Persicobacter psychrovividus: one gene and its partner. The protein of the gene in region 1 binds, or shares a complex with, the protein of each later gene. Links are inferred from orthologs where the notes say so. Each region holds a gene or a part of one and is shown on either strand. Other genes may lie near its edges.

What was found. Proteins that work in one complex are often made in the same cells at the same time.
Region 2: the proteins of AABK40_RS08755 (region 1) and accD are in contact, whole or in part, in a solved structure (PDB 8UXZ), measured with the Escherichia coli proteins. The link is inferred for Persicobacter psychrovividus from one-to-one orthologs.

What each region holds. Positions count from the first base shown.
Region 1 is NZ_AP025292.1:2,058,906-2,063,261, forward strand. Bases 759-3,509 are described here. They hold AABK40_RS08755 (acetyl-CoA carboxylase carboxyltransferase subunit alpha), read right to left. Parts: upstream 2,734-3,509; coding sequence 1,783-2,733; downstream 759-1,782. Other genes in these bases: AABK40_RS08750 (MBL fold metallo-hydrolase), read right to left, coding at 829-1,695; AABK40_RS08760 (rhodanese-like domain-containing protein), read right to left, coding at 2,970-3,287. In the rest of the region: AABK40_RS08745 (alpha/beta fold hydrolase), read right to left, coding at 1-341; AABK40_RS08765 (OsmC family protein), read left to right, coding at 3,748-4,161; AABK40_RS08770 (trans-sulfuration enzyme family protein), read left to right, coding at 4,197-4,356. UniProt on the Escherichia coli protein: Component of the acetyl coenzyme A carboxylase (ACC) complex. First, biotin carboxylase catalyzes the carboxylation of biotin on its carrier protein (BCCP) and then the CO(2) group is transferred by the carboxyltransferase to acetyl-CoA to form malonyl-CoA.
Region 2 is NZ_AP025292.1:2,926,548-2,930,133, reverse strand. Bases 1-2,784 are described here. They hold accD (acetyl-CoA carboxylase, carboxyltransferase subunit beta), read right to left. Parts: upstream 1,921-2,784; coding sequence 1,081-1,920; downstream 1-1,080. Other genes in these bases: AABK40_RS12615 (GAF domain-containing protein), read right to left, coding at 2,119-2,784; nqrF (NADH:ubiquinone reductase (Na(+)-transporting) subunit F), read right to left, coding at 1-889. Outside these bases: more of AABK40_RS12615, read right to left, coding at 2,785-3,586.

The DNA.
Region 1 (4,356 bases):
GAGGGAAATTTTTCCTGCATCAGGATAAGCACTGCAGGAATCTCTGTGGTGATCGCAAAGGTCTGATCCGCCCGATGCCCCTTGCCTGCTGTGGGCTCGCTTCTTCCCCGCCCCGAAAGATCCACCACAAAAACCTCATAACCTTGTTGTGCCATAAAAGGCGCAAAACCACGACCGCCTTTGGAATAAAAGATCTTCCCGTTTTCCATGGCTCCATGAACACACAACATCATCGCCTTCGGTGTGGGGGCATGCCATTGTTTAATGAACAGGCGTTGATCTTCCACTTGCAGGTGCAGATCTGAAGATTGTACTAATGGCGATGTTGTTTGACTTGTCATGGGTATTTCAGACTGATTTCTAAAAATATATTTCTATTATTTTACAAATTTAGAAACGAATTAACAACCAGAAAGCACGGCAAACGTTAGTCTAATCAGAGGCAGTTTATCATTTAAAAAACTGAAGTTAATCATAAAAACTACTGTGGATCAATCTATTCGCAGGTTTGTAGGAATAATTACAAGAAAATATTCGTATAAAAAAAAGTGATTATATTGTTCAAGTTTCCTTAAAAAGACTGCAGCAAATGGTTGGATGTACCGCCTTTGGGCCTAAAACATTTATACGGGCATTACATTGCCTGTCAGCCTCAACTTATGATTCCTAGTTCGTTTAATTAAGGGCATTGGATGAGCCCCGATTCTATCAAAGTCGAAAGATAAATCCTAATTCTCTAATGATTGCTTTGCTTTCTGAACCACAGAAAGGTGGCACGGTTTCTTCAGTTGGAAACCGTGCTTTTTTTTGCCCTATATTTTACTGAAATTATGCGGTAACAACGGAGGCACAATCAGCAAGCGCTTCCGCAAGTGTCATACTTTTATCAAGGCGGACGCCTTTTTCAGTATGCTTAACAGTGCATACCTCTACCTTAATATCATGTTCCATGAACAGCAAATACTGCTGATCTGCTGCTTCTTGCAGGAATGCTTTTTTCTCATCAAAGGTAAGCAACGGGCGGGTATCATAACCAACCACCCACGCCAATGGAATATGTGCTACGGTCGGCATCAGAAAATCAGCCATAAATATCAATGTTTGATCTCCAATTCTGATTTTAGGGCACATTTGCCCTTCTGTATGCCCATCAGAAAAGATAATCTCAAAAGGGAAATCAGCCCCGTCTTCTACAAAATGCATCTGCCCGAGGGATTCAATCGGTAAGATATTTTCCTTCAGAAAGGAAGCCGCCTCCCGTGGGTTAGGTTTCGTGGCCCATTCCCAATGCCTGCGGTTGGTCCAGTATTTTGCATTTGGAAATTGGTAGGCAGGTGTATTGTCTGGGCCATGGTGTACGATGGCTCCGCCAGCATGATCAAGATGAAAATGAGTGATAAAAACGTCGGTAATGTCTTCAGGAGAAACCCCTACTTTCTCCAGGGACCCCAAGAGGGTACCGTCGCCAAACAAATGATAATGCTTGAAAAAGCTTTCCGCCTGCTTGTTTCCCAGGCCCGTGTCAATTAAAATTTTACGATCGCCATCCTCGATTAACAGGCAACGCATTTTTAGAGGAACCAAATTTCGCTCATCAGCCTCCACATATCTACCCCACAAATTTTTGGGAACAACACCAAACATCGCACCACCATCCAGTTTAAAATCTCCTGCGTCTATTACGTGTAACTTCATCTTCAAAATAAATAAAATGGAAAAAGCCGTGTCCTTCAAGGAACACGGCTTTCTTGTATTTTGGTCACTGTCTTTTTTATTGCAAAATTATGCTTCCTGAACAACGCCCATGTTAGAGAATTTATCAATACGCTGAATAATCCGCTCTTCAGGAGATAAAGCATTTAATTCCGTGAATGCCTTGTGGATAGTATCCGACAAAGTCCGTGCCATCGCTTTGATATTCGTATGGGCACCACCTAACGGTTCAGGGATGATCTCATCAATCAAGCCAAAAGAATGCATATCGTCGGCAGTCAGTTTCAATGCTTCAGCAGCTTGTTCCTTGAAATCCCAGCTTCTCCACAAAATTGATGAACAAGATTCAGGTGAAATCACTGAATACCAGGTGTTTTCCAGCATCATCACGCGGTCACCGATAGCGATCCCAAGGGCACCACCAGAGGCACCTTCACCAATAACGATACAGATCACAGGCACCTTCAAAGAAAACATCTCTTTCAGGTTACGCGCAATTGCCTCGCCCTGTCCTCGTTCCTCAGCCTCAAGACCAGGGAACGCACCAGGAGTATCGATCAAACAAACAATTGGCTTGTCAAATTTCTCAGCCATACGCATCAGGCGTAAAGCTTTGCGATAGCCTTCAGGGTTAGGCATCCCGAAGCGGCGTTCCTGACGATCTTTGGTATTTCGGCCTTTTTGCTGACCAATGAACATATAAGTTTGCTCACCAATACGCCCGAATCCACCGACCATTGCTTTGTCATCTGCTACATTCCTGTCACCATGAATTTCCACGAACTCATCAGTGATCTCGTGAATATAGTCAAAAGTATAAGGACGATCAGCATGTCGTGACATTTGCACACGTTGCCATCTTGTTAAGTTACGGTAAGTTTCAACCTTTAATGATTGAATCTTTGTTTCTAATTTATGGACCGCATCCGATACGTCTACCCCGCTATCTACGGCGAGTTGTTTCATATCCGCAAGCTTGCTTTCAAGCTCTACTATGGGTTTTTCAAATTCCAAAAGCATATATATATTGAAGCCTGTTCTCAATTAAAGACACTAAGATATATTGTTTTTAATTAATATGCACCACAATTTTTAACAGAAAAATCCACTAAAAACCGCAAGCAAAACATAACAGACTGATTATCAAATCTTCACTAAACATCACTCACTACACGCAAAAACAATACTGCCTTAAAATTTACTTCAAAAAGGAAACTATGGCAATGAAAAGGCAGGAAAATGAGTCACTAATAACGTTAATATTGAACGATTTTATCGTCTATTTCACGTCCCCAAGCCAAGATTCCACCGACAAGGTTATACAATTCTTCATGCCCTGTGGTATCTTCAAGATACTCAATAGCGGTAGCACTTCGCTTCCCTGAACGGCACATCACAACGACTTTCTTGTCTGTTTCCACTTCATCAGCTCTTGCCGCTACTTCTCCCAAAGGGATCAATTCTCCTTCAATGTTGGTCAACTCATATTCATGTGGTTCGCGGACATCGACAAGCTGAAAGTCCTCGCCTGCATCTATCATACTTTTGAGTTGCTGTACTGTAATTTCTTTCATGGTGATAAGGTTTTTTCAATAGGTTTAAAGGTAGATGTCAATTTAGGCAAAAATGAATAAAGCCTAAGGAATTTATCAATAAATCCGCTGAGGAGTGAAAAAATAAACCCCACAAAGCGCTTTCCCTGCTTTTGGCTCACCAAACATTGGCCACAAGAAAATAATCAATGTCAGGGAAAATTCAAAGCACTGCTGTTGTCAGACCACAAAAATGGTGTTGGTTAATTTTTTCGGCAGGTGCCCAAATTTACCGATTAGCGGACACATCAAGTAAAAACGAGCCCTGATAAAGAAAACCAACCAAATTTAGGCCGTCATTTCCGGATGAATTTTACTGACAGACCAAATTTTCGATGGCAAGATTTCACATCAATCATTATTTCTGTTTTTTGTTGTCCTCAACTTTGCTATTCCTGCTGACGGCAACTATTTTACACTGAATAATAATATCAAATACAATATGGAACTATACAGACTTGACGACGCCTATCATATGAAAGCCGATAACGGCGAAGGAAACACTATAGAATTGGATGGGTCGCCAGAAATTGGTGGAAAAAACCAGGGGATGCGCCCGATGCAACTGTTGCTTGCGGCGGTTGCGGGTTGTTCAAGCATTGATGTGATCAGTATCTTGAAAAAACAGCGTCAGCCATTACAAGATCTTAAGGTAAGTGTTTCTGGCGAACGCAGCCCGGAAGGCAAAGCCAATGTTTGGACAAAAATTCATTTACATTATAAGGCATTTGGTGAACTTGATGCCGCCAAGGTAGAAAAGGCGGTCAAGCTTTCCAATGAGGAATACTGTTCCGTGGGGATCATGCTTTCGAAAACGGCTGAAATCACCTACAGCTTCGAGATCCTCCCTGCTTAATTACCCAACAACAATCAAACAAGCCATCAACCCTCATGGAAAAGAAGAAATTTGAAACCAACGCTATTCGTACTCAAACAGAACGAAGCCCACATGGCGAACATGCTGTTCCGATTTACACCACAAGCTCCTTTGTGTTTGATGATGCCGAGGATGCCCGAGCGCAGTTTGCCAGTGAAAAGGAAGGAGACATTT
Region 2 (3,586 bases), 870 kb from region 1 along the record:
CTGCACCACCACCGATGTAAACCATCTCGCGGTCCGTGTAATTAATGGCAAACTCACCGTAAGGTCCTGATACCATCACTTTGTCTCCTGGCTTACGCGAGAACACATAAGAAGAACAGATTCCCGGATTAACTTTCATCCAGGTGTTGTTTGCGCGATCCCATGGAGGAGTAGCGATACGGATGTTCAGCATCACGATATCTCCCTCGCCTGGGTGGTTGGCCATAGAATAAGCACGGTAAATTGGCTCATCATTCACCATTTTCAAGTCCCAAAGTCCGAAGTGATCCCAATCCGACTGGTAAACATCATTCGGGTGCCCAAGTTCTGGGTGAGGAGTGATGTCCATGTTCTTGAACTCAACGGTGATTTCTGGAACGTCAATCTGAATGTACCCACCAGCTTCAAAGTCCATGTGCTCTCCTTCAGGAAGGCGAACTTTGAATTCTTTAATAAAGGTTGAAACGTTATAGTTAGAGATAACCTCGCATTCCCATTTCTTAATACCAAAGATTTCTTCAGGAATGTGAATCTCCATATCGTTTTTAACCTTCACCTGGCAAGCCAAACGAACGTTATCTGCTTTCTCAGCTCTTGAAAGGTGGCCTTCTTCTGTAGGAAGAACGTCTCCACCGCCTGCTGTTACCTGGCACTTACACATTGCGCAAGTTCCTCCCCCACCACATGCTGATGGCAAGAAAATCTTTTCAGAACTCATGGTTGAAAGAAGTGTTGACCCCGCAGCGGTAGTCAATTCTTTTTCACCATTGATCATGATTTTCACCGGACCCGATTGTACCAGTTGAGATTGTGCAAAAAGAAGCACAAATACCAATACAAGGATCAGCACAGTAAAGGCGATAACACCAGCTAAAATAATACCTGTCATCGTACTTAAATGATTTGATAAATGATAATTTGCCTGCCTTCAGGCAAGCCCCACAAATATAATATTGTCTTTAAAAAGGGAACATTAATTTGAATGTTAATTTCCCTGAAAAACGAAAAAAGATGAAGATTTTCAACAATTGTCAAAATCTTCATCTTTTATATAGGTAATAATTGTTAGTGTTTTAACAATTACTTAATCATTTTCAGTAATGATGAAAGTCGCTGTTTTACGTGGCGACGATCAACGATAAAATCAAGAAATCCGTGTTCGAGTACAAATTCAGCACTCTGGAAACCTTCCGGCAGATCGCGGCCAATGGTTTCGCGGATAACACGTGGGCCAGCAAATCCGATCAATGCGCCTGGTTCAGAAATGTTGAAGTCTCCGAGCATAGCATAAGAAGCCGTTACCCCACCCGTTGTTGGGTCCGTCAGGTAACTTACATAAGGCACTTTCGCCTCAGCAAGTAAGTGCAGTTTTGCCGATGTTTTGGCCATCTGCATTAATGAGTAACCAGCTTCCATCATTCGTGCACCACCAGATTTGGAGATCATGATGAAAGGGATTTTATGCTTGAGGGCGTAGTCGATCGCTCGGCTGATTTTTTCACCAACAACAGACCCCATAGACCCACCAATAAAGCTGAAATCCATGCAGGCGATCACGACCTCTAATTGGTTCATTTTACCTACTCCCGTACGGCAAGCATCAACAAGGTTGGTTTTCTCCTGCACGCTTTTGATGCGCTTAGGGTAAGGCTTACTGTCCACGAAATTTAGCGGGTCGCCAGAGCTCAGGTTTTTGTCCAGCTCTTTAAACTCATTATTATCGAATAAGATCTCAAAATACTCTTTTGAACCAATACGCACATGGTAGCCATCTTCAGGGCAAACATAGGCGTTTGCTTTGAGCTCTCTCATGTGGATAATAGATCCCGAAGGGGTTTTATACCATAGACCTTCTGGAGCATCCATTTTATCTTTGGTCGAGGTTTTGATCCCTTTATCCGTTCTTTGAAACCAAGACATAATTTATGTGGGTTTTATTTTCTTATAGTAAGATACAAATTGGCAAATAATCAAGGGCTTAACAATCGCAAAAAATGGAAACTAAGCCCTTAAATGAATACAAATATATTTACTTATTTTGTTTAAACAATAGTTTTTATCATTCCCACTGAGCGGGATTGCACAGCGAGCCTGTTTAATGAGTTGATAATTAAAATCTTATCCTTGCTGATGAGCGGACTGATTCTTTTGAACCGATTTCATTTCCGTTCGCAGCAATTCCACCATGGCGGCAGCTTTCTCCGCTTGCGCTTTGTATTCGCTGACTTTTTGGCCGAGGTCCTCTTCGCGGCGGGCGGCATCTTCCTGCGTAGCCTGGAGTTCCTCCATATTTTGTCTCATCTCCTCTTCCTGTGCCCGGAGTTGCTCTCCTTGCATTTGCGCCTCCTCGAGTAAATACTGTGTTTTTTGATTGATGCGAAGGGTATTGATTACTGAGGCGAAGTTTTCACATAGCCTTTCAATAAACTCAATTTTGTAGGCTTCGAATTTTGTGAAAGAAGCGATTTCAAGTACCCCATAGATATTGTCATTAACTTTCAGCGGTACCACCAAAAGGTTTGTAGGCGTGGCGGCGCCGAGCCCTGAGGTAATCTCAAGGTAGTTTTGTGGCAAATCCGTCATATAGATCGTTTCCTGTTCCTGAAAACATCTGCCAGCAACGCCTTCACCAATCATGATTTCCTTTTCCAGAAATTTCTTGCGGTCGTAAGCCAGGCAGGCTTTAAGTTCCAGGACAGGGTGGTCGCGATTTTCCTCCTCCAGCAGAAACAGTCCCGCCTGATTGGCTTCAGTATATTTCACCAGTTCGGCCACAACCTCTTGCGACATTTCCTCAATGCCTTTGGAGGTGTCGCGGGTAATTTCACTAAACCTGGCAACCCCAGTGTTTGCCCAGCTGCGTTGTTTTTCTTCTTTTTTTCTTTCCTGTTCCTGAATATGTGCCGATTGCAGGCTGTCTTTCATCCCCATCAGCGCATTGCCCATGGAGTCCTTATTACTTTTGGGGTTAATTGTTACCTCGAGGTTGTTATTACCGATTTCTTTGGCAAAAGAGGAAACTTCCTTCAGTCGGTCAATAAGCTGATTAAGCGACTCTCCCATCATTTGTGCTTCATCTCTTGATTTGATGTTCAGCTTTTCAATGCTGTCCACTTCTCCGTCGGCCAATTGCTGTAAAGCGTGGGTTGTTTGCTTGATTGGGGAAGTAACAAAATGTGCTAAAATGAACATAAAGACGATCAAAAAGACCAACCCAAACATCATCATGATGGAGGCGTCTTTAGTCAGGGCCTCTGCACGGCTTACAAAAATAGACAGGGGAATCTTCAGTGCAAGGCTCCAAGATTTGTGGGTCCCTGCAGGGGTAATGGGCACAAAAGTAATGAAATATGGTGTGGCGCCATCTTCTATGGAGTAGTTGAAAGATTCTCCGGTAGATATTTTGTCGATTAGCTGAACGTCGGCAGGGAGATTGTCGGCAATTTCAGACAAGGATAAACCAATTTTTGATTCGTCAGGGTGGCCTACAATAGTACCTTCATTGGAAAGTAAATACGCCTCAGCGCCAGGGTATGGCTGAATATTTTTAACGAGTTTGGCAAAGTTGCCCAAGTCGAGGTCAGAG